Simiduia agarivorans SA1 = DSM 21679: one gene and its partner. The protein of the gene in region 2 interacts with the protein of the main gene of each other region in a pairwise test. Links are inferred from orthologs where the notes say so. Each region holds a gene or a part of one and is shown on either strand. Other genes may lie near its edges.

The links.
Region 1: the proteins of nth (region 2) and aceE interact in binary tests that used the Escherichia coli proteins (3 or more experiments, as listed by UniProt). The link is inferred for Simiduia agarivorans SA1 = DSM 21679 from one-to-one orthologs.

Annotation. Positions count from the first base shown.
Region 1 is NC_018868.3:1,281,350-1,296,845, reverse strand. The notes cover bases 7,129-10,308. They hold aceE (pyruvate dehydrogenase (acetyl-transferring), homodimeric type), read left to right. Parts: upstream 7,129-7,444; coding sequence 7,445-10,108; downstream 10,109-10,308. Other genes in these bases: aceF (dihydrolipoyllysine-residue acetyltransferase), read left to right, coding at 10,147-10,308. In the rest of the region: M5M_RS05845 (DUF819 family protein), read right to left, coding at 1-984; M5M_RS05840 (M48 family metalloprotease), read right to left, coding at 1,209-2,720; M5M_RS05835 (sulfurtransferase TusA family protein), read left to right, coding at 2,833-3,093; M5M_RS05830 (AI-2E family transporter), read left to right, coding at 3,139-4,209; M5M_RS05825 (insulinase family protein), read left to right, coding at 4,202-7,048; more of aceF, read left to right, coding at 10,309-11,769; M5M_RS20110 (hypothetical protein), read left to right, coding at 12,196-12,759; M5M_RS19840 (nucleoside deaminase), read left to right, coding at 12,866-13,720; M5M_RS05810 (SLATT domain-containing protein), read left to right, coding at 14,784-15,272. UniProt on the Escherichia coli protein: Component of the pyruvate dehydrogenase (PDH) complex, that catalyzes the overall conversion of pyruvate to acetyl-CoA and CO(2).
Region 2 is NC_018868.3:1,178,882-1,194,197, reverse strand. What follows is about bases 6,875-9,874. They hold nth (endonuclease III), read right to left. Parts: upstream 8,711-9,874; coding sequence 8,039-8,710; downstream 6,875-8,038. Other genes in these bases: dapC (succinyldiaminopimelate transaminase), read right to left, coding at 8,707-9,874; M5M_RS05350 (hypothetical protein), read left to right, coding at 7,558-8,013; M5M_RS05355 (ArsC family reductase), read right to left, coding at 6,966-7,304; dapD (2,3,4,5-tetrahydropyridine-2,6-dicarboxylate N-succinyltransferase), read right to left, coding at 6,875-6,943. Also shown: cyclic pyranopterin monophosphate synthase MoaC, read right to left, coding at 1-185; hemN (oxygen-independent coproporphyrinogen III oxidase), read right to left, coding at 218-1,603; dapE (succinyl-diaminopimelate desuccinylase), read right to left, coding at 1,688-2,818; M5M_RS05365 (PAS domain-containing hybrid sensor histidine kinase/response regulator), read left to right, coding at 2,930-5,863; more of dapD, read right to left, coding at 5,924-6,874; more of dapC, read right to left, coding at 9,875-9,900; M5M_RS05335 ([protein-PII] uridylyltransferase), read right to left, coding at 9,945-12,638; map (type I methionyl aminopeptidase), read right to left, coding at 12,638-13,408; rpsB (30S ribosomal protein S2), read left to right, coding at 13,695-14,441; tsf (translation elongation factor Ts), read left to right, coding at 14,544-15,316. UniProt on the Escherichia coli protein: DNA repair enzyme that has both DNA N-glycosylase activity and AP-lyase activity. The DNA N-glycosylase activity releases various damaged pyrimidines from DNA by cleaving the N-glycosidic bond, leaving an AP (apurinic/apyrimidinic) site.

The DNA of each region.
Region 1 (15,496 bases), 100 kb from region 2 along the record:
GCCGATCAGGAAATAACCCGGATTTTCGAAAATAGCCTTCAAGTCCATGTGGGTGCCGATGGTTGCCACCAGGAAATAAATAAACACCGAGCCCACTTTGCTGGCGCCGGCGCCTTCCAGTTGTCGCGCCTTGGTAAACGACAGGGCCAGACCCAATGTGGTGGCGATGATGATCAGCCAGAAGAAACCGGAGGTCAGGCTCAGGCGAGCCGTGGCCGGGAAGTTTTCGGCAAAGAAAGGCGCGAGTATATCGGCACCCCAGTGGGCCAGGCCTGTCAGGGTAAAGCCCACGGCGGCTATCAGCATTAAATCGTGCAGGCTCGGAATGCGGATAATGTCGGCCTGCATTTTTTCTACCCGTTTGCGCAAGTCGGTAATGGCCTGATTATTGGCGCCGATGGACTCGTCTATCTGATCTGAGCGCCCGGCCATCAATAGCAGCACCGCCATCCAGATGTTGGCCACAATCACGTCCACAGCCACCATGGCGGAAAAAATGCCGTCGCCGACATTAAATACTTCCTTCATGGCGGTCTGGTTGGCGCTGCCACCAATCCAGGAACCGGCGATGGTGGTCATGCCCCGCCAAATCTGATCTGCCTCGGCGCCAATTACACCGGGTGCCAGCCAGGACACCAGCAGTAATGCGATCGGGCCGCCAATCACAATGCCCACCGTGCCGGTGAGGAACAGAATCAACGCCTTGGGGCCGAGATTCAGGATGCCCTTGAAATCGATACTCAGCGTCAGCAGCACCAGACTCGCCGGCAGCAGGTAGCGCGAGGCCACGTAGTAAAGCTGTGAATCATGTGCATCGATAATGTTGAAGGTGGTCAGCAACGAGGGCAGGAAATAACACAGCAGCAGGGCGGGAACGTAACGATAAAAGCTGCGGAAAGCGCGGTGATTGCTGTGGGAGGTGTAAAACACCAGGCCCAGAATCATGGCCAGCAGGCCCAGCTGGACGGCATCGTTGGTGATCATAGATTACCTTTCGGGATGGATTGTTATTGTTGGGGCTTGCGCCACGAATAAAAGGGACGAAGGTACCGCGCCGCGGTCCAGAAGTCGAGCCGGCTAAAAAAACGCCTCCGGGCGGAGGCGTGATTGAGATACTAGATTAACCAGGCAGGGGAGTATGAGGTGCTACCCTGAGGCGCATATTGGCACTGGATTGTGACAATAATATGTCCAGCCTCGTTGGTGCTTTAGCGCATGTCGGCCCTGGCCTGCATTTCCCTTACATCCCTGACACGTTCCTGCAGAATGGCTTTGGTGTGGTATTGGTTGTCTGCCAGCTTCAGTGCGTTGCGCAGTTGCACCATGGCGGCATCGTAAATGCCGTTCAGAATAAAGTACTCGGCGCGGGCTTCGTGGACACCCAGAATATTGCCGGCCAGGCCGCTGACTTCGGCCAGGTGATACCACACATAGGGGTCGCCCCGGCGCCGGCGCGAGTGACGCTCCAGAACCTGTTCGCTCTGCAGGTAAAAACCGGCCCGCATCAGCGCATCCGCATAGGCCATGTTGAGCGGATGATTGGTGGGGTCTTTCTCGAGCAGTTGTTGCAATAAGGTCAGCGCCTGATCCCGTTTGCCCTGGGCCTGCATGATATCGACCTGCGCCAGCAGGTAGGTGATGTAGCCGGGGCGACCGACCAGCAGTGGGCCCAGCGCCTGCTCGGCTTTATCGAGCTGGCCGGCACGGGTGGCCGCAATCACCAGCCCGTAGCGGCTGGCTTCTTTGTTCAGGCTGTCGCCTTCGAGTTCGCTTTCAAACCGCTTCACCGCTGTTTGAGGGTTTTCCGCCTGCATCATGAAAACCCGGGCACGCATCAGGTGAAAATCAATGCTCTGGTCAAAGCTCTGGCGCGGGTAGCGGGTAGCGCGGTTCATGGCATCGGCAATGCGGGTTTCGGTTACCGGGTGAGTCAGTAAAAATTCCGGTGGACGACGGGAATAGCGGGTTTGCTTGAGCATGGACTCAAACATTTCGGGAACCGCGTAAGGGTCCAGGCCTGCTGCTACCATGGTTTCCATGCCGACCCGATCAGCCTCCTGTTCATTCTGGCGGGAAAAGCGTAATTGGTTGTCCAGGGTGGCGGCCTGGGTTGCCATCATCGCCGCCATGCCGGCATCGCCACCGGCGGTGGCCATCAGCACCAGGCTCGCCAGCAGCGCGGCGGTGGTGGGGATGCTGGCATTCTGCTGTGCTTCTACGGAGCGGGCAAAATGGCGTTGGGACAAGTGCGCGAGTTCGTGCGCGATGACCGACGACAATTGGTTTTCGGTTTCTGCGGTAGTGAACAGGCCGGTGTGAACGCCCATGACGCCACCGGGCACGGCGAACGCATTCATGGTGGGGTTTTTCACCAGCAATAATTCCAGCCGCTTGTCCTTCAATTGCGAATAGCTTGCCAGCCGGGCCGTAAGCTTTTCCAGATAATCGATCATCAGCGGGTCGTGCGAGGTAGGCACCTGGGCCCTGAACGCGCGCGCCCAGGCTTCGCCCAATGCGCGCTCCTGCTGCGGTGAGACCACGCCGCTGGTGGCGTCGCCCAGCGCGGGCAGTTGAATTTCGGTACTGCTTTGGGCCGCAACCGAAACCGGGGCGGCCAGGCCCGCGCATAAGGCGAGGGCGCTGATTAGGTGTTTGCCTGCAACAAGGGGCACAAACTCTCTCCACAAGGGCCGTTTCACGGCATAAGTGTTTTCCATCATACTATGGTTAGACCTTTGTCGTCGTGTGGGGTTCCCAAACCGGCCCGGGTTCCTGCATTGGCATGAAGGCCGCGTCGATTTATAGTGCGCCCCCCGGAAATGAGAAACCAAGATGACCCCGCAATCTGTGCCCGGCCCGGAAGGGCAGATTCCCGATGCCACGGTAGATGCCACCGGGTTGGCTTGCCCGCTGCCGTTGTTGAAAGCCAAGCAGGCGCTGCACGCGCTCGCCGCTGGTCAGATTTTGTACATCGTGGCCACCGATCCCGGTTCGGCGCGCGATATCCCGGCATTTTGTCGGTTGGCCGGCCATACCTTGCTGGCCACCGAGGAAACCGGTCAACAATGGCGCTTCTGGCTGCAAAAACACTAGCGGCCTGTTAGCATTCGCCCTCGTCCCTAAAGAGCCCCGCTCACCATGTTGAAGATTTTCCGTAACTGGACCAATCGTTACTTTTACGACGAAGAAGCCCTGGTGTTGCTATTGCTACTGGTTCTTGGGCTGGCATTGGTGGTGACCATGGGAACCGTGCTGGCACCGGCCATTGCGGCGCTGATTCTGGCCTTTTTACTGCAGGGGCTGGTACAGCGACTGGTCAATTGGGGCATGCGCCATATTCTCGCAGTCTGGACTGCCTTTCTGGTGCTGGTGGGGTTGATCACCTCGGCGGTGCTGGTGTTGTTTCCGATTCTCTGGCGTCAGATGGGTAACCTGATTGAAGAGCTGCCGCGCATGGTGGCAGATGCCAAGGCCCAATTGGCGGTATTGCCCCAACGCTACCCGGATTACGTGTCGCCTGAACACGTCCAGCAGTTCACCAACCTTGCCAATCACGAACTGGGCACTGTGGGGCAATCTTTGCTGAGTGTGTCGGTGGCCAGCGTGCCGCTGCTGATTACCGCGTTGATTTATTTTGTGCTGGTGCCCATTCTGGTGTTTTTCTTTCTGAAAGATCAGAAGCTGATCCTCAACTGGATGAGTGGTTTTCTGCCGCGCAAACGCCCCATCATGCAGCGGGTCTGGCTGGAAATGAACGACCAGATTGCCAATTATGTGCGCGGTAAAGCGGTGGAAATCCTGATTGTTGCCGCCGTGTCCTATGCCAGCTTCAGTTTCATGGGGCTGCGTTATTCCTTGCTGCTGGCCATCGCCGTGGGTTTGTCTGTGTTGGTGCCTTATATCGGCGCCGCTGTCGTGACCTTACCGGTGGTATTGGTGGGCTTGTGGCAATGGGGCTTGAGCTCGGAGTTTTACTGGCTGTTACTGGTGTACGGCATTATTCAGGCGCTCGATGGCAACGTGCTGGTGCCGGTGCTGTTTTCCGAAGCCGTTAATCTGCACCCGGTCGCCATTATTATTGCCGTCTTGGCATTTGGTGGCATTTGGGGATTCTGGGGCGTGTTTTTTGCGATCCCGCTGGCGACCTTGTTAAAAGCCGTTATCAATGCCTGGCCCAGCCAGCCTAACGGCGAGGGTGCGAATGCTTAATCGTTTTGCCTGGATTGCGTTGTTGTGGCTTTGCGGCGTAGCTGTCGCATGGTCGGCCGACAATCCGCCTGCCTTAACCACCGCGTTCACGCCCGAAAAAAGCCCCAACGATGATCGCCAGTACCGCTACCTGGAGCTCGCCAACGGATTGAGGGTATTGCTGGTATCCTCGCCGGAAGCGGAAGAATCCGCGGTGGCCCTGCGCGTTAATGTGGGCAGTGCGGTAGACCCGGTAGGGCGCGAAGGTCTGGCTCATTTTCTGGAGCACATGCTGTTTCTCGGCACCGAAAAATTTCCCGAGCCGGATGGCTGGCCGGGATTCATTGCCACCAGTGGCGGCACCCACAACGCCTACACTGCACTCGATCACACCCTGTACTTCTATACCGTGCGACCCGCACATCTGGCGCAATCGCTGGAGCGTTTCGGCCAGTTTTTTACGGCGCCCTTGTTTACTGAGGCCTACGTCACCCGCGAGCGCGAGGCGGTCAACGCTGAGTACCAGGCAAAAATAAAAGACGATGCCCGCCGTTCGCGTGCGGTGCTGAATCATTTCACCAATCCCGCTCATCCGGCCGGCCGGTTTACCGTGGGTAATCTGAACACCCTGGCCGACCGCGAAGACGAACCGGTGCGCGATGCGCTGATCGATTTTTATCAGCGCGAATATTCCGCCAATATCATGTCGTTGGTGGTATTGGGCCCGCAATCCTTGGAGCAGTTGGCGGCCTGGGCGAGCAGCTATTTTGCGTCGATTCCCAACAAAAATATCGCGGCCCCCACCAATGCCGAGCCGCTATTCAAAAAAGACCGTCTTAAAACCCTGGTGCGCTACCAGCCTGTTAAAGAATTGCGCGAACTGCGTTTGATGTTCCCCATTCCTAACAGCGCCGGTTACTACCCGGAAAAACCGCTTACCCAGATTGCCGATCTCCTGGGCCATGAAGGCAAGGGCAGTTTGTTGTCGGCACTGAAGCAGGAAGGCCTGGCGGTGGCGCTGTGGGCCGGCGACAGCGATATGGGGCCCTACGCGGGGAGTTTTATTGTATCGGTTACGCTCACCGACAAAGGCCAGCGCGAATACGCGCGGGTGATGGCCTGGGTGTTTGCCGCGATCGATCTGATAGTAAAAGACGGACCACAGGCGTGGCGGTTTGAAGAGCTAGCGCAGTTGGCGGCCATCAATTTCCGTTTTCAGGAGCGCCAGCGCCCCTCTGCCTGGGTGCAGCAACTCGTCAATCAGATGAACCGTTACAAGCCCGCCGATATTTTACAGGGCGGCTACATGTACGAGCGATTCGACGCCAGTCTGACCCAGTACTTTCTGAATTTTCTCAAACCTGAACACGCGCTGGTGTTGATGGCCGATAACGACGGTGCTTTCAGCCATCAGGCGGCCGATTACGATACGCCATACGCCACCGCGCCGTTGCCCGTACTGCCGGCCATTGCGCCGCAAGCGCTGCAGCAGTTACGCCTGCCCAAGCCCAATCCGTTTGTGCCCAGCCGCCTGCAGGTACGCGAGCGGGTGAGCGATTCCCCGGTGCCCGAGCGGTTGATCAACGAGCCGCAATTGCGTTTGTGGCACATGCAGGACAATCAGTTCAATTTGCCGCGCAGTGTGATCCGCATCCAGTTGCGCACGCCCTCAGTGGGCAAAAACATCGCCAGCCGCGCGCAGGCCGAACTGTATGTGGCCATGGTATTGGACGAACTCAACGAGTACAGCTACCCGGCATTTCTGGCGGGACTTGGGTTTGATGTGCAGGTGACGGCGCGCGGCCTGGAGATCACAGTGGCCGGCTACAACGACCGCCAGGGCCTGCTGCTGACGGAAATTCTTGAGGCGCTGGTCAGCCCGCGCCTGGAAGCCGCCCGTTTTGCCAATGTGCGCACCGAATTGATTCGCCGCACCCGCAACGGCGACCGGCAACCGCCCTATATTCAATTGCTACAACAGATTGTGCCCACCCTGTACCAGCCGGCCTGGCCGCAGCATGCGTTGGCTGATGCACTGGCGAATACGGGGCTTGCCGAGGTGAAAACCTTTGGGCGGGAGCTCAATCAGAATGCCCAGGCCGACATGCTGGCGTATGGCAACCTGCTTCCCCCCGAAGCGCGCCAATTGGCCGCCCTGGTGCGTCAGCAGTTGGTGAAGGGCAATGCCAGGGATCTGCCCGGCAAATTGAAAGTGCTGACTAACGTGCGCGGTGGTTACGAGCGCGACGTCGAGGTTAATCATCCGGATGACGCGCTGGTGATCTACCATCAGGCGCCAGGTCACAGCCTGACTGACCGGGCTCATGTGGCCATGCTGGTGCAAAGCTTGCGCTCGCCGTTTTTCCACCAACTGCGCACAGAGCAACAGTTAGGTTATGTGGTCTTTACTTCAGCCTTACCAATAGCCGACTACCCCGGCATGGTGCTGGTGGCGCAGTCGCCCAAAGCCACCCCGCTGGAATTGCGGACAGCGTTCGACGGCTTTCTGGACTCGGTGCCCGAGTGGTTGGGTGATAACCTGCCCGCACACCGCGAAGCCCTGCTGGCCGAACTGAACGAAAAACCTCGCAACCTGGCCGATCAGGCCGGACGCTACTGGACTGCCATCGCCGATGCGGGCCCCGGTGGCGAGGTGGATTTCTACCGGCGCGACGCGCTGGCGGATGCCCTCAAAGAAGTGAACGCGGTGACCCTGCGCACCTACGCCTACCAGTTGTTCGATCCCGATCGCCGCATCCTGTTTGCCACCCGGCCCGTGGCCAGTGAGACCGAGCCGGTGACCAGAGTCACCGATGTAGACACCTTCAAGGCCGAAGGCCCACAGTTTATAGTGCCCTGAGCCATTCGAGCCGCGGGCCAATCATTCGCATTCCCCGTGGAAGTGGCGGGGCGGCCATCCGTTGAACCACCTATCCCGTAGCACCACGCAACATCCTGTAGAAAAATTACAGATGAAACCGTTTCTTAAGAAACGGCATTCTGGCAATTTTTTTTGCCATATGGGCCGCCAAACGTGTACTTTTGCCCGAATTTCCGTATTATGCCTACCACACTTCCAGAGCGTGGCTGAAAAGCGGCGCCTAAATTTGTAAAAAAACTACAAGAATGATGCTGGAAGACGCAATTGTCGGCTCAATCAGTTTTTTTGAGCGATGATTGCGACACTTCTATACTCTTTCGAATGTTTATTTCACACAGACACTACAACCGGCGTCGCCGGCGAAAGGAGAGTTGAATGACAGAGGATATTGATGCCCTCGAAACGCGAGAGTGGCTCGATGCTCTACACGCGGTAATTCGTTACGGTGGCGATGGCCGTGCGGCCTTTTTGCTGAAGCAGATGTTCGACCGGGCCACCATGGCCGGCGTTGAGCTGCCCGCTGCCATCACCACTCCCTACCGCAATACCATCCCACCCAAGAAAGAAAAGCGCATGCCCGGCGACCTGTTTATGGAACGCCGCATCCGTTCGTTGATCCGCTGGAACGCGCTCGCCATGGTGATGCGCGCCAACGACAACGACGAGGGCCTGGGTGGCCACATTTCTTCCTTCAGCTCCGCGGCGACACTGTACGACGTGGGCTTTAACTATTTCTTCCGCGGCAACGACGGCGAAGAGCTGGGCGATCTGATTTACTACCAGGGCCACAGTGCGCCGGGTATGTATGCCCGCTCGTTCCTGGAAGGGCGCATTTCTGAAGATCAGCTGGATAATTTCCGTCGCGAAGTGGACGGTGCTGGCCTGTCTTCTTACCCGCACCCGTGGCTCATGCCCGATTACTGGCAGTTCCCCACCGTCTCCATGGGTCTTGGCCCGCTGCAGGCGATTTATCAGGCGCACGTCATGCGTTACATGTCAGCGCGCGATCTGGTCAAGCGCGGCGATCGCAAAGTGTGGGCCTTCCTGGGTGACGGCGAATGTGATGAGCCGGAATCCCTCGGTGCCATCGCACTGGCGGGCCGCGAGCAGCTGGAAAACCTGATCTTCGTGATTAACTGTAACCTGCAGCGCCTGGATGGTCCGGTGCGCGGTAACGGCAAAATCATTCAGGAGCTGGAAGGTGTGTTCCGCGGTGCCGGCTGGAACGTGATCAAAGTGGTGTGGGGTCGTCATTGGGACGCGCTGCTGGAAAAAGACACCACCGGTCTGTTGCAGAAGCGCATGGACGAAGTGTGCGATGGCGAGTTGCAGAACTACAAAGCCAACGGCGGCGCTTACACCCGCGAGCATTTCTTCGGTAAATACCCGGAGCTGTTGGAGCTGGTGAAAGATCTGTCTGACGACGACATCATGAAGCTCAACCGTGGCGGTCATGACCCGTACAAAGTGTACGCAGCCTATGCCGAAGCGGTCGCGCACAAAGGTCAGCCCACCGTGATTCTGGCGCAAACCGTTAAAGGGTATGGTTTGGGTGCAGCCGGCGAAGCCGCCAACATCACTCACTCGGTGAAAAAGCTCGATATCGCATCGCTCAAAGGCTTCCGCGATCGTTTCGGTATTCCGATTTCCGACGACGACCTGAAAACCGTGCCTTACTACCGGCCCGCACCCGACAGCCCGGAAATGCAGTACATGCATTCCCGTCGCAAATCGCTGGGCGGTTACCTGCCGGCGCGTCAGGCAGATTTTGATGCGCTGGAAATTCCTTCATTGGAAACGTTCAAGGCGCAACTCAAAGGCACCGGCGAGCGTGAAATTTCCACCACCATGGCGTGGGTGCGTTTCATTTCCACGCTGGTAAAAGATAAAAACATCGGCGAGCGCGTTGTGCCCATCGTGCCCGATGAGGCCCGTACCTTTGGTATGGAAGGCATGTTCCGCCAACTGGGGATTTATACCTCGGAAGGGCAGAAGTACGTGCCGCATGATCACGACCAGATCATGTACTACAAGGAAGACAAGAAAGGCCAGATTCTGGAAGAGGGCATTAACGAAGCCGGCGCCATGGCGGCCTGGCTGGCAGCGGCGACGGCGTACAGCAACAGCCACTGCCCGATGATTCCTTTCTACATCTACTACTCCATGTTCGGTTTCCAGCGTATTGGCGACCTGGCATGGGCGGCGGGCGATAGCCAGGCGCGCGGCTTCCTGATTGGTGCCACCGCTGGCCGCACCACGCTCAACGGTGAAGGTTTGCAGCACCAGGACGGTCACAGCCATATTCTGGCCAACACCATCCCCAACTGTAAAACCTATGACCCCACCTACAGCTACGAGCTGGCGGTGATCATGCAGGATGGCATGAAGCGCATGTTCCAGGACAAGGAAAACTGCTTCTATTACATCACCACCATGAACGAAAACTACGTTCATCCGGATATGCCCGCCGGTGCCGAAGAAGGCATTATCAAAGGCATGTACCTGCTGAACGAAGGCAAGAAAACGCCCAAGAAAGGCATGCGCGTTCAGCTTATGGGTGCCGGTACGATTCTGCGTGAAGTGGAAGCGGCGGCGGTGATCCTGCGCGACGAGTACGGTGTGGAATCCGATATCTGGAGCCTCACTTCCGTGAACGAACTGACCCGCGACGGTCAGCGCGTATCGCGCTGGAACATGCTCAACCCGGAAGCGAAAAAACCGCGTAAAGCGTTCATTACCGAGTGCCTGGAAAAGCAGGAAGGCCCGGTGATTGCCGCAACCGATTACATGAAAACCTACACCGAGCAATTGCGCGCCTTTATCCCGGCCGACACTTACATCGCCCTGGGTACGGAAGGCTTCGGCCGCTCCGACACGCGCGCCAAGTTGCGTCACTTCTTTGAGGTGGATCGCTACTTCGTCACCATCGCTGCACTCAAAGCGCTGGCCGATGAAGGCGTAATCAAAGCGGCAGACGTAACCAAGGCCATTAAGAAATTTGGCATTGACCCGGCAAAGGCAGACCCCATGAGCGTGTAAGCGCTCATTGGGTTTAATAGATAAACAAGGAGTTTACCTTGGCTATTGAAACAATCGCGGTGCCCGACATTGGCGGCGCCGAAGACGTGGATGTAATCGAAATCTGCGTGAGTGTTGGCGACGAAGTGAGCGAAGGCGATTCACTCATCGTGTTGGAAACCGACAAAGCGAGCATGGAAGTGCCGTCACCTGTCTCCGGCAAGGTAGTGAGCATTGCGTTGAAAGAAGGCGCCAAGGTATCGCAGGGTGCCGTGATTGGTGTAGTGGCTGTGGCCGGTAACGGTGCGTCTGCGCCCAAAGCCGAAGCCGCACCGGCGCCTGCTCAGGCAGCTGCGCCTGTGGCGGCAGCACCCGTTGCCGCTGCAGCGCCCGCCGGTGACCGGGACCTGGTGATTCCGGATCTGGGTGGCAGCGAAAACGTGGACGTGATTGAAGTGTGTGTGGCTGTAGGCGACACAGTAGCTGAAGGCGATTCACTGGTGGTGCTGGAAACCGATAAGGCCTCCATGGAAGTGCCCGCAGAATTTGCCGGCACCATCAAAAGCCTGACCGTGAAAGAAGGCGACAAACTCTCTGCCGGTTCGGTCATTGGTGTGATTGTGGCGGAAGGTAAAGCCGCGCCCGTTGCTTCAGCGCCAGCGGCTGCTCCAGCCGCTGCACCTGCGCCAGCCACTACGGCAGCACCCGCTGCGCCAGCAACGGCAGCAGCAACATCTGCAGCCGACGAAGCCGTCCCCGGTTTTGTGGATTCCGTATACGCCGGCCCCGCTGTGCGCAAATTGGCGCGCCAGCTTGGCGTGGACATGACCAAAATCAAAGGCAGCGGCCCGCGCAATCGCCTGACCAAAGATGATATTCGCTCTTACGTGAAAACCATCATCCAGGACGTGCAAACCGGCAAGCTGCAATCCGGCAGCGTGGGCTCCGGTATTCCGGCTGTGCCGGCGGTAGATTTTGCCAAGTTTGGCCCGATTGAAATGGTCAAAATGAGCAAAATCAAAAAGGTCACCGCCGCCAATATGCAGCGCAGCTGGCTCAACGTGCCGCACGTGACCCAATGGGACGACGCCGACATCACCGAGCTCGAAGCCTTCCGCAACAGCATGAAAGCAGAGGCAGAAAAGCGCGGCGTAAAACTCACACCCGTGCCGTTCCTGCTCAAAGCCTGCGCCGCAGCATTGCGTGCGGAGCCAAGCTTTAATGTGTCCATGCACCACGACGGCGAGCACATCGTACAAAAAGATTACGTCCACATCGGCATGGCGGTTGATACCCCCAACGGCCTCATGGTGCCCGTGATCCGCGACGTAGACAAAAAAGGCCTGTACGAACTGGCAGAAGAAGCCACCGCCCTCGCGAAGAAAGCGCGCGATGGCAAGCTGATGCCGAACGACATGCAGGGCGGTTGTTTTACCATTTCTTCACTGGGTGCCATGGGTGGCAATGGGTTTACCCCCATCGTCAACACACCTGAGGTTGCCATCCTGGGCGTATCGCGCGCACAGGTGAAGCCGGTGTGGAATGGTAAAGAGTTTGAACCGCGCAACATGTTGCCGCTGAGCTTGTCCTATGACCACCGGGCGATTAATGGTGGGGATGCAGGTAGGTTCTTTACCTATCTTACGGCGGTGATCGGGGATATTCGGAAATTGCTGTTGTGATGATTTAAGCGACATCTGTTCGAAATTGAAGGGCGCCTTTTGGCGCCCTTTTTTGTTTTTTGGCGTTTGGAATTGGGTGAGGGCTAGGTAGCGGCTTGAAGGTTTTATTTCTTATTGGAATTGGGGTGGTGGGTTTTTTATTTGGAATTGTTTGGAGTGTCGGGATATTTTTCATTATTTGTGTTGTATTTCTTATTTTTTTTGAATTTTATGTTGCTTTATTTTTAGCTCAACACGATATTTTAGTAGTAGTGACAAATTTCTTTTATAGATTCCAATTTTGAGCTCAGGTGTTTTAGGTGTTTATTGTCGGTTTGGGTCCTAACCTCTATCGAGGAGTGAGGTGTTCGTAGATTTAAATTCTTCCGTTTTAGGCCATCTAATGCTAATGGCTAACTATTCGTCAGTGAGAAAAATGGTGATTGAATGGCAGATTCAGATGCAAGTATGATGGAGCTAGTAGGGCAAAGAATACCTGTTAACGTATGGTCAGCCCTCATTGTTTTAATTCTTTCCGTTCTAATATTTTCTTTGGAAAAATGTACTGTTGGAGGAGTAAAAAATGTAGTTCAGGCTGGTCTTCTTGGTGAAAATGTTGTGGAGTCAACGGACTCGCTGATACTAACTTTTTGGACTCCAAGTGAAAGAACGTGGGCGGAAATGTCAGATGGTGAGAAAGAAAGGTTAGTAAAGGATGGTAGGGCTGATTGGTATCAAACTACAAACGATATACTAGCATCATTTGGCGACCAGTTAGTTAATGGGAATGGCTTGTCGGCTCAAGGATTTTCTCGGTGGGAAAGCTTTGGAAAAGGTACCTCTGCATCCAAGTGGGGGTGGACATGGAGTGTTTCTATTGCGCGAAAAAATGTAGGAGCGGATGTCGGTATTATAAAAAATAAATTTAGGGATATCTATACAAAAAACTTTATTCGTGATCAAGATATTTATTTAGAAATTCGCCATGCAGAAGCAATACGGGATCGTTAGCTGTAAAGGTGCGCTGATGGACAGTGGTCACTAATTTTTTAATGTTTGATAGTTTCCTTGAGTTTCTATGGGGTGGCGATGAACTATGTTTTTTCGACGAATAACAATGGCTAGTGTTGTTTTTGTTTTTTCTTGCTCTACTGCAAATCTAGATGTAAAAGAAAAACACGATATTCTATTTTCTCAAAGCGGTGTTTTAGGTGAGGAGAATAATCTCTCATCGATTAATAATGCTAAGGAAAATGCAAATAGCTATGAAATTGAGAAGAGGCAAGAAATAGACGATATCTATCTTCTTTTGGCTATGTCTGTTGTGTATAAAAACTGGCAGTCAGTTAATGTCTTGAAAGAAAATCGTCGAGGACACAATATAGGTGGAGTTCTTGTTGGACCAGATCTTAAACCTATCTTTTGGGCGAGAAATGCGCGACATGCTACCAAAAACGCTTCACAGCATGCTGAAGTTCGAATCGTTAGCAGCTATCTAATGTGCCCTGGTACGCCGTCCTACTTGGCTAATAACTATACACTTTACTCTAGTCTGGAGCCTTGTTTAATGTGTACTGGCATGCTTTCTCTTACCCGCTTAGATCGGGCGGTTTTTGCGCAGAAAGATACAGGGTATGGTGATGTAGACAAACGGTTACTGTTGGACACTTCGAATATTGGTGGCTATTCGCCATATCCAAATGTGGTTCAGCTACAAAGTCATTCTTCAGGTTGGACTAATGAATTGAATGCAGCCTATAAATCATGGAAATTGTTAGATCGGAAGAATATAAGTATTACAGACTGGCTGCTAAGTGATAATGCGGAAATTCATTTTAGAAAATCAGAGCAAAGACTTTTAAATTATAGGTCAGAATATGAAAATGAAGATATATTGTCTGCAGCTATAAACTATCTGCAGTTGGTTACAGTTGAATTTGAAAAAGATCTATCAAAGTTTTGCCCAGAGTAAAGTTTTAATTTATGGTTTATGTAAAGATGTATAATTGGTTCCACTGTAATCCGATATTAAATAATAATTGATAAGCTAGATATTGAATTTACATTTGTTGTCTTAAATATGGGTGTTAGGAAATTCAAGTGGGTTCCAATGGTAATACGGAGCTTAGGTATGTTGATGGGTTTATCTAGCTGTGTTCGGGATTTTTTAGATCAGTGTTGGTGTTGTCAATATGATGGATCTTGTCGGTAGGATATCTATATTTTCAACTGTTTTAAAAATATTTTCTATTATAGTCAACTGATAGCGGATACTTCTAAAGTATGCGTTGTCTATTTTAACGAGAGTGTGGTTTCAGGGTTGATCTCTAAATTCGTGCACCCCGTAATCTTTGTGCGGCGATCTTAGTCTTGGGTGATTCGTGTCGTATTTTGATCTCGGCATCAGGTGCTCTTGATAAAAGGTCGGTTAAGAAGTCGGTCTGACGGAGCTGTCGGTGTTGTCAGTTAATGCGGAGAGGTAGAGCCTGTTAACATTTGTTGTTTTCGCGCGACTCACACGTAGGATCCAGCATTTACCTCTGATCTTGAATTAAAAAAGCGATGTGGTGAAACGCAATAGAGGGGCTGATACTTAATTGAAAGATTCTGCATTCTTCTAGGGCTTATATCATTGGGTTGGTTGCGTTTGATTCTGTTGACGCATGCGTAGATGGCGGCAATTAGTTGGCGAAGAAATCACGGAAATCCCTAGTTTTAAGCTCAGGAGTTGTATGGATCGCTATAATATTACGTATGGCGTGATATGAACGAAAAATAGTTGTGGAAGGCTTGGCGAAGCGAAAGTTTTATGAGTGCATATAGGAATATATTGTGGGCGCTTAATGCTGTCAATCGCTCATAATGGTTATAGTGCATTTGTAGGTCTTCATTAATATTTGAAATTGAAAGACCCTTATTGCTGATGCAGTAGTTTTTTTAAGTAGTCTGAATTTTTCTCTATCATTGCAGCGGCTAATTTTGTGAACAATGCCGAGCAGTAGATTGAGATATCAAAGTTGAGGTAAAGAAACGTCATGAGATTAGATTGCATACTTTTAAAAATGCACAGAGAAGCAACTACGCGATCTGTGGCGCATCATTATGTTGCTGCTTCCTTGGCAAAAAAACATTTATTTCTTGGCATCCCATTAGTCGTTATTACAGCGATTGTCGGTGCGGACGTATATCCGAATGATGGTGGAAAAATTTTTCCGAGTCATGTGATTTCTTGGATCGCAATATCAGCCGTAGTGCTATCATCACTGCAGACATTTATGAAATTTCAAGAGGATGCAGAAAAGCATAGAGGAGTGGGTGCGCAGTGGGAATCCTTGCGTCGCGATCTAGAGAGGGATATAGAGCTAGAGACGCAAGAAAATTACGAAATTCTGTCTATAAAGTCGGAAATTCTTAGATCAGCCTCTCCTATTATACCAGCACGGATGTGGAGTCAGGCTGTGAGCAGGTATGACGAAATCCGTAAAGAGCAATGGCCTGACTACTTTGCAAAAGAAAATAAATAGTAATCAAAAAACTAGGATTTTAGGCTTCGGCTAATGGATTTGAGGGTTTTTGTGACAAATGTGCATTGAGGAGCTGCAATAATATTTAGCTCTTAATCCATTTAATTGAGTGAGTTGGGTCGGCTTTAACCTGTTCCGGCTTAACCGAAGCTTTTAATTGGGGGAGTGGCGCCTTATAGACTTTGACCAAGACTGCAAAATGCTTACCCTATAAAACCTATACC
Region 2 (15,316 bases):
CCGGCAATGCGGGCGGTGGCGAGTACATCGCCTTTTTTATGGCCGCCCGAAACAATCAGTTCCAGCGTGGCCGGTGCCATGCGCACGTAAGCTTCAGCGCGCGCCTCGCGCTCGGTATCGGCTTTGCTGCCCACATCAATCATGTGGGCCTGACCGTGCGTGTCGATGTGGGTAAAGTCGGACATGGTGCTGATCTTTGCTCTAAAACCGCAGTTTATCAAATAATGCGCGAAAAACGTTGCTCGGTATTGGCCGGTATATAGGCATCGAAGGCCATGCAGATACGCCGGATCAGCAAGCGGCCGGCAGGTTTGACGCGAATGCGCCGGTCTGTGAGGCTCAGCAGGCCATCGGCTTGCATGGGTTGGAGCGCTGCCAGTGCGGCACCAAAATAATCGTTAAACTGAATGCCGAATTGCTGCTCTATGCGCGCAAAATCCAGTTCGAACTGACAAATCAGCGCCATGATGACGGCCTTGCGCAACTCATCGTCTTGCGACATCAGAAACCCTTTGGCCACCGGGCTGGCGCCGGCGTCCAATGCGGCGTCATAGTCTTCAATCGCCTTGTGGTTCTGCAAGTAGAGATTGTCGATCTGGCTGATCGCCGACACGCCAAAGGCGAGCAGGTCGCAATGGCCATGGGTGGCGTAGCCTTGAAAGTTGCGGTGCAACTGACCGGCTGCCTGCGCGCGGGCCAGTTCATCGTCGGGGCGGGCAAAGTGGTCCATGCCGATGTACACATAGCCCTCGCGGGTTAACCGGTCAATGGCCATGTGCAGCATATCGAGTTTTTCAGCGGCGGCAGGCAGGGCGCGCTCGTCCAGCTGCTTTTGAACTTTGAACAGGTGCGGCATGTGCGCGTAGTTGAACAACGATAAGCGATCCGGTGCCAGCGCCAGAACCTGATCCAACGTACTGCTCACCGATTGAACGCTCTGGTGTGGCAGCCCATAAATCAGATCCATGCTGATGGAATGGTAGTCCACGTCGCGCGCGGCCCGGGTCAGGGCAGTGACTTCTTCGACGCTGTTGAAGCGATTGACGGCTTTTTGCACCCGGGCATCGAAATCCTGAATGCCCATCGACAAGCGGTTAAAGCCCAGTGCCCGCAGGCCTTTAATGGTGGCGGGTGTGACGCTGGCCGGATGGATTTCCAGCGCGTATTCACCCGAGTCATCATTGTGCAGGTTAAACAGCGAGCGGGTGTGCTGCATGAGCGCAGTCATCTGCTCCAGCGACAAATACGTTGGCGTGCCGCCGCCCCAATGCAGCTGATCCACCGGCCGGCTCACGTCGATGCGCTCGGCCATCTGGCGCATTTCACGGAACAGCCGCTCCAGGTAGGGCACAGCGCGGGCTTTGTTGGCGGTGATGATTTTGTTGCAGGCGCAGTAGTAGCAAACCGTATCGCAAAAAGGGATGTGGCAGTAAATGGATAGTGGCCGCTGGCTGGCGTCGCTGCGCGCCAGCGCCTGGTGAATGTCCTGTTCACTGATCAGGTTGTGGAACTGGGGCGCGGTCGGGTAGGAGGTATAGCGCGGGCCCGACAGGTCGTAGCGATCGATCAGGTCCTGATCCCAGGTAAATGCTGCTTGCGTCATGGAAGTACTGCCACCGGAAAACTGCCCCAGTGTAGGGTGTTTGGCCGGTGGCGCCCTTGATATGGATCAAGGGGGGCGGGTCGTTCAGGCGAGCAGCCGTTCCAGCGTGCGCCGGTAAATCAGGTGCAGGTCTTCCAGATCCTGCACCTTCACGCATTCATCCACCTTGTGAATAGTGGCATTGACCGGGCCCAGTTCCACCACCTGGCTGCCCGTGGGTGCGATAAAACGGCCGTCACTGGTGCCGCCGGCGGTAGACAGTTCGGTCTGGCGACCTTTGATATCGGCGATGGCACCCACCACGGCATCCACCAGATCGCCCTGGCGGGTGAGGAAGGGCTGGCCTGAAAGATTCCACTCCACGTCAAATTTGAGGCCGTGGCGTGCGAGGATGGCTTCGGTGCGTTGTTTTAATTCTGCCTCGGTCACTTCGGTAGAAAAGCGGAAGTTACACAGCAGCTCCACTTCGCCCGGAATCACGTTGGTGGCACCGGTGCCGCCATTGATGTTCGAGACCTGGAAAGACGTGGCCGGAAAAAATTCATTGCCTTCATCCCACACTTCTTTGGCCAGCTCGGTGAGTGCCGGCGCCAGGGTATGGATGGGATTTTCGGCCAGGTGGGGGTAGGCTACATGGCCCTGAATACCGCGCACAATCAGTTTGGCGCCGAGCGAACCACGCCGGCCGTTCTTGATCACATCGCCCACCTCATGGGTAGAGGAGGGTTCGCCCACCAGGCAGCAATCAATAGCTTTGCCCTGTGCGCTGAGCCATTCCACTACTTTGACGGTGCCATCCACGGCCGGTCCCTCTTCATCAGAGGTGATCAGAAAACCGATGCGACCTTTGTGGTCGGGATGCGCTGCCACAAACGCTTCGCAGGCTGTGACCATGGCCGCAAGGCTACCTTTCATGTCGGCCGCGCCGCGTCCGTACAGCATGCCCTCGTGTAGCGTGGGTTCAAACGGCGGAAATTTCCAGGCGCTGGCAGGTCCCGTGGGGACTACGTCTGTGTGGCCAGCAAATGCCAACAATGGCTGCCCACTCCCGCGTTCAGCCCAGAAATTATCCACCTCGCCAAAGCGCAAGCGCTCCACCTGAAAACCGATGGCCTCCAGACGCGCAATCATCATGTCCTGACAACCTTCGTCGTTGGGGGTGACTGAAGGGCGGGCAATAAGGTCGCAAGCGAGTTGAAGTGTGGGCGTGGCCATGCTCTGTCCTGTGGGTGTGAAATTCAGCGGGCCGGCATTTTAGCAAAGAAAGCCCGGGATGGGCGGCAGAAAACGGCTACAATGGAATGAAAATCTGACAAAAGAGTCCCTATGACGCTGAGCCAGCTGATGTTGGTGACACTTGCCTGCCTTTTTTCCTGCCTTGCACTGTTGGCGTTGACGTTATACGTCTGGCCTGGTTTCTGGTTGCGTTGTCTGGTGCGCGTTGGCCGTGGACGCGCATTGCTGGCCCTGCTCGCGCTTCAGCCTTTGCGTTCGTTGGTGTGTGACCGGCTGCTCGCGGTATGGCTTTGGGATTTTGAACGGCAACAGATTATTCTGGTGGGTAAAGGGCTGTCTCACCTCGGATACACCGTGAATAAAGTGGTTGAATCTGTGGATGCAGTGCTGCCCATTGTGCACCCGGATGATCATTTGCGACTCAACCGCATCGTGCGTCATTTTGTTCACCATCACCCCGAATTTACTATCGAGTGCCGTTTACATCGCCGGTTGGGCCGCAAGCCCTGGGTGCGGTTGCACGGTGTCAGTTTGCTGAGGGGGCGCAAAGGACGATTGCGGCTTGCTATCGGTGGCGTTGAAGATATCAGCGAACGCAAAGTGCATGTGGGCACCATCGCCGCGATGAACGAACAGTTGCAACAGCGACTGAGTCAGCAGCAGGATCAGTTACGGGCCACGGAACAGGCGCGTCAGGATCTGGTGACGCGGTTGCGACAGGTTTTGGATACTGTGCCGGTCAGTATTTGCTGGAAGGATGTGCACGGTAATTACCTGGGTTGCAACACGCAATTTGCCCGCGTTGCCGGGTTGACCTCCCCGGACGATATCGTGGGCAAAACCGATTACGATTTTTGGTGGTCGGCGCAGGTGCCGGAAATACTGCAGGAGGATGAAAACGTTATCAGCGCCGGCCAGCCCTTGCTGGATCTGGAGCAGCAGCTCACCCTGCCCAGCCAGAAGTCGCGCCGGTTGCGTTGCAGCCATGTGCCTTTGCGGGATGCGCACGGCGAGTGTGTGGGGGTATTGAAAACCTATCAGAATGTCACCCGTGGCTATCTGCTGGCGCAGGCGTCTGATCGGGAGCAGCGGTTGTTGCAGGACGTTCTGGACAGCACCGATGCCATGATCTCGCTGGTGGGGCGGGACTTCCGTTTTGTACGGGTCAATCGGCTGCTCGAAAGTGTGGTCGGCATGGACCGTTCCCGGTTCGTAGGCAAAAAAGTATCCGATGTCTTCTCCGGAAAATTGGGTGAGCGCGCCACAGCCATAGTCGAGCATATTATTCAAACCCATCAACCGGTGAAGGAACCGTACATTCTCAAAGATCAGTTGGGCAAGGTGCGGCACTTTCTGGCTTACAACAATCCATTGTTCGATGAACAGGGGAATGTCGATAAGGTGATTACCGTGTCAATGGAAATCACCCAGCTCAAACACGCGCAATCGGCATTGGAAGAGGCCAGAGCGAAAGCTGAAGCCGCATTGCAGGTAAAGAGCCAGTTTTTGGCCAACATGAGCCATGAAATACGCACCCCGATGAATGCGATTATCGGGTTGAGTCAGTTGGCGTTGTCTACAGAGCTCAGCGCCAAGACAGAAGATTACGTGCAAAAAATTCATTATTCGGCGGAGAATCTGCTTGGCATCGTCAACGATATTTTGGATTTTTCTAAAATTGAAGCCGGCAAGCTGGGCCTGAACCCCAAGCCCTTTGACTTATTGCAAATGATTGAAAACCTCGGCTCCATTATGGCGCTGAAGGCCAGCCGCAAGCGATTGGCGTTTCGCCAGACCATCGAACCCAATACGCCGCGCTTTATCAATGGCGATGCGTTGCGCCTGCACCAGGTGCTGACCAATCTGATTGGCAACGCGGTGAAGTTCACGCGTGAAGGGCATGTACATCTGGCGGTGCGCATGAGCGTGGACATGGGCGAGCGCCAGATTCTGCGTTTCATGGTGGAAGATACCGGCGTGGGGTTGAGCGAGCAGCAGTTAGGGCAGCTGTTTCAGGCATTTGAGCAGGCGGACGCCGGCGTTGCCCGCGAGTACGGGGGCACAGGGCTTGGGCTTGCGATCAGTCAGCGGTTGGTCGAAATGATGGGGGGCGACATCCGCGTCAAAAGTGAACCCGGAGCCGGCAGTGTGTTCGAATTTACCATCAATGTGGGCAGGGCGGATGCCGAAGCGGCGAACCAGCAATTGCAGGCGTCTGGCGATCAGCCGGTGGATTTACGGGGCGCGCCAGTATTGTTGGTGGAAGACAATGAAATCAATCAGCAGGTTGCGCTGGAAATGCTGGCGCCGCTGAATCTTCACATCGATACCGCCCGCAACGGGGCCGAGGCGGTGGCCATGGTAGAGCAGGGCAATTACGCGCTGGTTTTGATGGATATCCAAATGCCGGTCATGGACGGTTATACGGCCACTGAAAAGTTGCGTGAACGTTATTCAATGGAAGCACTGCCCATCGTAGGGCTGACGGCAAATGTTCTGGATGAGGACCGCAAGCGCATGCTCAGTGTGGGTATGAACGACCATATTGGAAAACCGATAGACCGCCGGGCACTGGAGCAGTCATTAGTGAGGTGGCTTGCGCGGCCTGAGACTGAACATGAGACTTGCTGTGCCGACGGGCAAACGGAAAGCGCAGAGCCGGAGATGGTCGAGCCGGGCGCGGCAGGCGCCATCGATCTGGCGCAGGGCCTGGCCCGGGTGCGGGGGCGCCAGGACAGGCTCTATTCACTGTTGGACAGCTTTTTCGCGCAGTACGGCAAGGCCGCGGAACAATTTGATGCGCTGTGGACAACGCGTGACTGGGTTCAATTGGCTGAACAATCCCATGCAGTGAAAGGCGTGGCCGGGAATCTTGCGATCCCCCGCGTCTATCAATTATGTACCCAATTGCAGCATCAGGCCGAGACCTCGCAGGTGGCCGGCTGTCGTACCACGATTGAGCAGTTGCGTACCGCACTGGGCGATGCGGCAGCGGAATTTGAACGCTTGAAAGGGTTGGAATGAAGCCTGTCGCACAACCCGGTTGGCCATGTAAGACCCATCGGGTTGTGCGCTCGGACGCTATCAGTTGTTGGCGTGCAGGGCTTCGTTCAGTGCAATCGCCGATTTATTGGTTTTGCACTCGATGGCACCGGTCACTGAATTACGGCGGAACAGCAGGTCGTCCTGGTTGGCCAGATCGCGCGCTTTGGTCTCGCGCACCAGCTCACCTTTGTCGTCTAACAGGCGCACTTTAGAACCTGCCGTCAGGTACAGCCCCGCTTCAACGGTACAGCGGTTTCCGAGTGGGATGCCGATGCCGGCATTGGCGCCGATGAGGCAGTTATCGCCCACCGAGATAATAATATTGCCGCCACCGGACAGGGTGCCCATGGTGGAGCAACCACCCCCCAGATCAGAGCCTTTGCCGACAAACACGCCTGCCGAAATCCTGCCCTCGATCATGCCCGGGCCTTCAGTACCGGCGTTAAAATTCACAAAGCCTTCGTGCATGATGGTGGTGCCTTCTCCCAGGTAGGCTCCGAGTCGCACGCGCGCCGTGTGGGCGATGCGGACCCCGGAGGGTACAACGTAATTGGTCATTTTCGGGAACTTGTCCACGCACGAAACTTCCAGCGTCCGGCCGGCTACGCGCGCCGCCAATTGGCGAGCGGGTAATTCCGCCAGATCGATAGCGCCCTCATTGGTCCAGGCCACATTGGGTAGCAGGCCGAAAATGCCATCGAGCACAGTCCCGTGGGGCTTGACCAATCGGTGCGACAGCAAATGCAACTTCAGGTAGGCCTCTGGCACGCTGGCGGGTGCGCTGTTTTCGGCCAGCAGAACGGCCACCAGCGGTTGCTTGCTTTCGCTCAGTGTCTTCAGGGTTTCAGCCAGGGCGGCATCCAGTGGCGCCAGGGCAGCGGCCAGGTCGTTGGCTTTACTGGCATCCAGCGCCCGCGTGCCAGTACCGCCCAGGGCATCGACCAATACCTGGCATAACGCTGCCGCGGGCTGAATCCGGGGTGTGGGGAAAAAGACATCGAGCCACTGGCCCTGACGGTTGTGTGTGCCCACACCAAATCCGATTGCATAGAGAGACATGTTTACTCCTGTGACGCGCGTTTTATTTAAATATTGTGGTGTATTCGTCGGCCTTGAAGCCGCACACACGCTGTGTGCCGGTATCCAGTAATGGCCGTTTAATCAGGGTGGGGTTTGCCAGTAACAGGCCGGCGGGCTGGGCCTCAGCCTGGCTGCGCTCGGCATCGGTCAGTTGCTTCCAGGTGGTAGAGCGCCGGTTGATCAACGCGTCACCCAACTCAGTGTGCCAAGCCTGGATTTGCGGCAGCGTGATGCCGTCGGCGCGGAAATCGTGAAAACGGTATTCGACCTGGTGTTGTTCCAGCCATTTACGGGCTTTTTTTACCGTGTCGCAATTCTTTATCCCGTACAGGGTGACCATGGTTTCTCCCAGCCAGCGAAAAAAGGGCCGCAAGGATACCAGACTTGCAATCTGGCTGCATAAAGCGCGTTTTAGACCGAAATGCACTAAAGAAATCGTTAACAGGTCTATGGTTAAACCAAAATTGTCTAATGGCGCCTAAATCCTTTACATACACTAAAAGAGTGCGTAGAAAGCCCCCACATGGAATGGGGAGACTTATCTGCGGTGTTCTCATTTGTTAAAGGTGCACACAGGACGTGGCAATCGCGATATGAATCAAGTACCAACCCAAGCCGCCAACGGCGGTCATTTCAAAGTGGTGTTCTGGGGGCAGCCTGCCGATGGCGTGGCCCGCAAGCAGCTCATCGAACGCTTCATCGCGCTGTTTAAGCTGCGCGAACCGGGGCAAGCCCAACGCTTTTTTTCCGGTCGACTGGTGGTGCTTAAATCCGGCTTGTCGGAATCCCAGGCCAAGGCATTTGCCCGGGCCGTACAGGGTATTGGTGGGGTCTGCCGGGTAGAGAAAACCCAGGTGGTCAAGTTGGACGGCGAGCTCGCCCGGCGCCACCGTCCGAGCTTTTTACAACCCGGTTTGTGCGCGGATGATATGAGCCTTGCGCCCAAGTTTTCAGAACCGCCCGCCAGACCCGGTACCCGGGAAATTTCGACCGGTGAACCCACCCGCAAAAGCCTGTTTGAGTCTCGCGACGTCAGCGGTGGCTTTTGAGTTCCCCGTGTCTGCTGTCCGCGCGCTACTGCTTCTTCGTTAACTTTGCCCGTTTGCGGTTGGGGTAGCACCACCGGCACAGCGGGCAGACGGTACCATCGCATCCGCGCGCGGTGCAGTATTCCCGGCCGTAGAAAATTATCTGCAAGTGAAGCTTGTTCCAGCGCTGCTCGGGGAATAGCCGCTTAAGGTCTTTTTCAGTTTGCACCACGTTCTTGCCGGACGTCAGCCCCCAGCGTTGCGCCAGGCGATGAATGTGGGTATCGACCGGGAAGGCGGGCACACCGAACGCCTGAGCAATAACCACACTGGCCGTTTTGTGCCCCACGCCGGGAAGCTCTTCCAGCAAATCGAGCGAGCGCGGAACCTCGCCTTGATATTTTTCCACCAGGATTTTTGACAGGTCGCTGATCGCTTGGGATTTTTTGGGTGCCAGGCCGCAGGGGCGCACCACCTCGCGTATTTTTTCTACCGGTACCCGCGCCATGTCGAACGGGTTGTCAGCCAATTGCCAGAGTGCAGGCGTGACTTTGTTAACCCGCTCGTCGGTGCACTGGGCCGATAGCAGTACGGCGACCAGAAGAGTGTATGGGTCTTTATGATCCAATGGCACCGGTGTTTCGGGATAGAGTCGCTCCAGCTCGTGGAGAATTTTTTCTACCCGTTGGGCTTTAGTCGGATTCGCTGTGGAAGTCATGCGCCTGCAGTTACAAACGTTTTGATTCGTTGAGCCGCTGCTTCACATTCGCTCAGTTCCGCCACCAGTGCCAGTCGCACATGGTGTTCACCGGGGTTGCCGGTGGGGGTGTCGCGCGCAATGAATGTGCCTGGCAGCGTGGTCACGTTCTGCGCCTGGAATAATGCTTTGGCAAACGCCGTATCGCTGCCTTGCACTCGCGGCCACAAGTAGAAGCTGGCTTCGGGCAAGGCCACGTCCAGGCAACCCGCCAGGATGGTCAATACGGCATCAAATTTTTGCCGGTAAAGTCGGCGGTTTTCCTGTACATGCTGCTCATCCTGCCAGGCGGCTATCGATGCCAGTTGACTGGTCACCGGCATGGCGCAGCCATGGTAGGTGCGGTACAGCAAAAACGGTTTCAGGACCTCGGCATCGCCGGCCACAAAACCCGAGCGTAACCCGGGCAGGTTGGAGCGCTTGGATAAGGAATGAAACACCACGCAGCGACGGAAGTCGTCCCGTCCCAGCGCGTTGCACACTTCGAGCAGCCCCGGTGGCGGGGTGTCGAAATAAAGCTCTGAATAGCACTCATCGCTGGCGATGATGAAATCGTACTTGTCTGCCAGAGCGATCAGTTTTTTCATGGTCTCAACCGGGGTCACTGCGCCGGTGGGATTGCCGGGAGAGCAGACGAACAGCAGTTGGCAGTCGCGCCATACCTGCTCCGGCACGGCGTCGTAGTCCGGTATATAGCCATTGTGTTTGTCGCAATTGAGGAAGTGAATGTCCGCCCCGGCCAGAAACGCGGCACCTTCGTAAATCTGATAAAACGGGTTGGGGCTGACAATCAGCGGCCGGGGTTTGCGGCGGTCGGTGACTGCCTGAACGAACGCAAACAGCGCCTCGCGGGTGCCATTGACGGGCAGCACTTGTGTGTCGGCGTCCACCGGGGTGCGCCCAAGCTGAAAACGCCGGTTAAGCCAATGCGCAATAGCGCTGCGCAATTCGGGCAGGCCCTTGGTGGCCGGATAGTTGGAGAGCCGGTCCAGATTGTTTACCAGCGTTTCCAGCACAAAACCGGGAGGCTGATGTTTGGGCTCGCCGATACTGAGTGCGATATGGGGCAAATCAGCGGGCGTAACCCCGTGCTTGAGCGCTGCCAAGCGCTCGAATGGATAGGCTTGGAGTTGTTGTAAATCAGGGTTCATGGATGTGACTCTTGTTTTTTTCGCGGGTCGATGGGCCGTTGGCGTTACTGCTTTTTGCCGACAATATCGTCCAGCGCCTTTCTGATGTTGTCTTGCAACTGTTCACATTGGGCCGGGTCCGACAGTGGGTTGCCGTCGTGGTCAGTAATAAAAAAGATATCTTCAACCCGCTCACCCAAGGTGGCGATTTTTGCGTTCTGCAGTTGAATACCGTGCTGCAGGAACACCCGGCCAATCGCCGCCAGCAATCCGGGGCGGTCCGGGCTGATGACTTCCAGTACCGAGGTACCGGCAATCAGGTCGTTGCTGAGTCTGGTGCGCGATGGCATGGAAAAATGTTTCAGCATGCGCGGCGTGCGGCGGGAAATGATTTCCGGGTAGCTGTTGACCAGTGCCAGTTCGTCCAGCAGCGCCCGGCGGATCAGATCGAAACGATCGGGGCTGGTGGGCTCGCCGTTTTCATCGAGCACGAAAAATGTATCGATGGTGTAGCCGTCGGGCGAGCTGTAAATGCGGGCATCCTGGATGTCCAGTTGCAAGCCCGACAGGGCGTTGGCGGCGGCGGCAAACACGTTGTTCTGGTCTTTGGTGCGCACAAAAATCTGTGTCGCGCCTTCCATGCCGGCAATCCGGCTCTGACGAATCAGGATCAGGGGCTCATCGCTGCCGTGGCAGGCAATGGCTTCCGTGTGCCAGGCGATATCCAGATGGCTCTCGCGCAGGAAATAATCTTCGCCCATGTCGCCCCACAAGCTCCGCACCCGCTGCTCGGAGAAGTGTTTGTCGGCAAGCTTGCGGATGGCGGCCTGCTGGGTTTCCACAATCAGGTCGTGGCGATCGATGGGGTTTTCCAGCCCGCGTCTGAGTGCGCGTTTGGTTTCCAGATAAAGCTGGCGCATCAGACTCGCGCGCCAGGTGGTCCAGAGATCGGGGTTGGTGCCGTTGATATCGGCGACGGTCAGCAGGTACAGGTAATCGAGCCTGCGCTGATCGCCCACGATGCCGGCGAATTTGTGGATCACTTCGGGGTCGGAAATGTCCTGCTTCTGCGACACGGCAGACATCAACAGGTGCATTTCCACCAACCAGCCCACTAACCGGGTTTCTCGCGGTGAAAGGCCGTGGCGTTCACAAAAGGCTTCGGCGTCGACCTTGCCCAGCATGGAGTGGTCGCCGCCGCGTCCTTTTGCAATGTCGTGATAGAGGCCGGCGATGTAGAGCAGCTCGGGTTTGGGCAGTCGCTTCATTATGTGCGCGGCAACAGGGAAGGTGTCCTGTGCTTCGGGCAGACGGAAGCGGCGCATGTTGGTCATGACTTTGAAGGTGTGTTCATCCACGGTGTAAATGTGGAACAGGTCGTGCTGCATCTGGCCGGTAATTTTGTCAAATTCCGGCAGGTAGCGGCCCAGTATTCCGTACCGCTTCATGCGCTTGAGTTGACGTACCAGGCTATATGGCGAGCGCATAAGCTCCATGAACAGTTCGGCGTTGGCGGGATTTTGCCGGAATTGTTCATCGATCAGGTGGCGCGATTCGCGGATCAGGCGGATGGTGGACGCGCGCACGCCACGGATACGGTTGTCGCGCCCCATGACCACAAAAATCTCCAGCAATGCGCTGGGATTTTCCAGAAACACTTTGGTGTAGGCCACTTCGATAAAACCGTTGCGCAACTGGAAGTTGGCGTTGATCGGTTCCAGTGTTTGTGGCGCGCCCGATTGCAGAATGGCTTCGCTCAAAAATTGCAAAAGGACGTCGTTCAATTCTTGCAGGGCCTGCACCACCCGGTAGTAGCGATGCATGAACTGTTCGACTGCGAGCCGCTCGGGCGTATCTTTGTAGCCAAACAAGGTGGCCAGTTCGCGCTGGTGGTCAAACAGCAGGCGTTCTTCGCCGCGCCCGGCCAGCATGTGCAGGCCGTAGCGTACGCGCCACAGGAACTCTTCACCGGAAAGCAGGATGGCGTACTCTTCCTCGGTAAAAAAACCGCGTCCTTCCAGCTGTTTGATGGTGCGCACGTTGAAGTAGCGTTTGGCGACCCAGGAAATCATCTGGATATCGCGCAGACCGCCGGGGGCGTTTTTGACATTGGGCTCGAGGTTGTTGGCGGTGTTGGCGTATTTGGCGTGGCGCTCCTGCTGTTCACGCCACTTGGCCTCAAAGAACGCGTCGGCCGACCAGATGTGATCCGGCCCCGAGTGCGCCAAGAGTTGATCGCGCAGATCGCTGTAGCCAAACAATACCCGGCTTTCCATGATGTTGGTGGCAACAGTGATGTCGTCGCGGGCAATTTCTATGCATTGGGGAATGGTGCGGACGCTGTGGCCGATCTCGAGTCCAATGTCCCACAGGAAGGTAAAAAAACCTTCGATGGCGGGCAGTAACGGTCGCGAGTCTTCTTCGGCCAATAACAGCAGTAAATCAATGTCGGATGCCGGGTGCAGCTCGCCCCGGCCATAGCCGCCCACGGCAACCAGGCATGCGCCTTCGGCCCAGTCGAACTGATGCCAGGCGTAGTGCAGGATAAAGTCGATGAAGTGGGCCCGCTCATACACCAGTGTGCGAATATCCTCACCTTCCCTGAACCGGCTATCGAACTGAACCTTGGCGGCATTGAGTGCATCTTTGAAGGCGGGAATAGGTTTGCCGTCGGCCAGGCGCTGCCGGAACAGCGTCTGGTCGAAAAAAAACGGGGTGCGGTCGAAATAGGGGGTAGCGTCCGAGATAAAAGGGCGCATCAAAAGCGTTCTTCCTTGCGTGCAGTGAGTACTTCAACGCCGCTGCTGGTGACTGCCAGCGTGTGCTCCCATTGCGCGGACAGACGCCGGTCTTTGGTTTTAACGGTCCAGCCGTCGCCCAGCAATTTAGTGCCGGCTTTACCGGCATTGATCATGGGTTCAATGGTGAAACACATGCCTTCGCGGATTTCCATGCCGGTGCCGGCGGTGCCGTAGTGCAGGATCTGCGGATCCTCGTGGAAAACGTCGCCGATCCCGTGTCCGCAGTATTCGCGCACCACGGAATAGTAGTTGGCCTCTGCATGCGCCTGGATGACGGCGCCGATGTCGCCCAGCCGGGCGCCCGGTTTGACGATTTCGATGGCCTTGTACAGGCATTCCTGGGTCACCTGGACCAGCCGCTCTGCGTGGTTCGGCACGTCGCCCACCAGGTACATCTTGGACGTGTCGCCAAAGTAGCCTTCGTAGATGACGGTGACATCGATGTTGACGATGTCGCCCTTTTTCAATGTCTGCTTTTCGGACGGGATGCCGTGGCAGATCACGTCGTTGACCGAGGTGCACACGGACTTGGGAAAGCCTTTGTAACCCAGGCAGGCGGGGATGGCTTTCTGCACATTGACGATGTGGTCGTGGATGATCTGATCCAGTTCCGCGGTGGTGACACCCGGTACCACATGGGGCTCGATCAGCTCCAGGCACTCGGCGGCCATGCGGCCGGCAATACGCATTTTGGCGATTTCGTCAGGTGTGCGAATGGTGACAGACATGCAATCCTCTATGTTCAGTGAATCCTACCCCGGAAGAGGTAAAGGGGCGCATTGTACCCCAAAGGACGTGTTCCGGCAGCCGCCAGATCGGGTTGAAAAAGCGGATTTGGCTTTGAGATCGGGGCCATCTATGGTATAAAGCGCGCCGCTGGAACAGATCCAGCGATTACATACAACGTCACACATGGTCCGTCACGCCTGACCTGGGTGCCTGAAAGCCGCATGTTTGCTGGCTTGAGGGTTGGTCGGTGGGGGTCATGGAGGCCTAACCCGAAAGGAAAATTCGATGTCTCAAGTAAGCATGCGCGAAATGCTGCAGGCTGGTGTTCACTTTGGTCACCAGACCCGCTATTGGAACCCCAAGATGGGCAAATACATCTTCGGTGCCCGCAACAAGATTCATATCATCAACCTCGAGCACACTGTACCTGCGTTCAACAGCGCACTGGACGCTCTGAAGACCATGGCGTCTCAGAAGAAGAAAGTACTGTTTGTGGGCACCAAGCGTGCCGCTCAGAAGGTGATCAAAGAGCAGGCCCAGCGCGCTGGCCAGCCTTTCGTTAGCCACCGTTGGTTGGGCGGTATGCTCACCAACTACAAAACCATCCGTCAGTCCATCAAGCGTCTGCGCGATCTGGAAATCCAGAGCCAGGACGGTACCTTTGACAAGCTGACCAAGAAAGAGGCGCTGATGCGCACTCGCCTGATGGCCAAGCTGGAAGACTCTATCGGTGGTATCAAAGACATGGGCGGCCTGCCCGACGCGCTGTTTGTGATCGACGTTGATCACGAGCGCATTGCGATTCAGGAAGCCAACAACCTGGGTATTCCAGTGTTCGGTATCGTGGATACCAACTCCAACCCGGAAGGCGTTGATTTCGTCATTCCCGGCAACGACGATGCCATCCGTGCCATCAAGCTGTACGTTACCGCTGCTGCTGACTCCTGCCTGGAAGGCGTTGCTGCATCTGGTGCTGCAGTGGTTAACAAAGACGAGTACGTTGAAGCCAACGACGAAGCCGCTGCTCAGTAAGCGCTGACTTGTCACGGTGGCGCCCGGTTACGGGTGCCCGGAAGAGGGGGCCTGGCCCCCTTTTTACAATCTAACGATCACTTATTTGAAGAGGATAGGCCCATGTCTGCTATCTCTGCATCAATGGTAAAAGAACTGCGCGAGCGCACTGGCCTCGGCATGATGGAATGTAAAAAAGCGCTGGTTGAGGCCGATGGCGACATCGAGCTGGCGATTGAAAACTTGCGCAAGGCCTCTGGCCTGAAAGCGGCTAAGAAAGCCGACCGCACCGCCGCCGACGGCGTTGTGGCAGTGAAAGTGGCAGATGACGGCAGCTACGCCGTATTGGCTGAAATCAACTCCGAAACCGACTTCGTTGCTCGCGACGACAACTTCCTGGGCTTCGTGGGCAAAGTGGTTGATGCCGCTTTCGCTGCCAAGCAGTCCGATGTTGCCGCGCTGATGGCCGGTGAGCTGGAAGATGCCCGTTCTGCACTGGTACAGAAGATCGGCGAAAACATCGGTGTGCGTCGCATTGCCGTTATCGAAGCCACCGACGGCTGTGTGGGTGCCTACGTTCACTCCAACAACCGTATCGCGGTTGTGACCCAGCTGAAAGCGGGCAACGTGGAGCTGGCTAAAGACGTGTCCATGCACGTTGCTGCCGTTAACCCGCAGGTGGTTAACCCCGATCAGATGCCTGCCGAAGTGGTAGAAAAAGAAAAGGACATCATCAAGGCTCAGCCTGATATGGCCGGCAAGCCTGCCGAGATCGTTGAGAAGATGATGGTAGGTCGCATCAACAAGTTCCTGAAAGAGTCCAGCCTGACTGAACAGCCTTTCGTGAAGAACCCCGAAGTGACCGTGGGCAAACTGGTAAAAGACGCCGGTGCCGA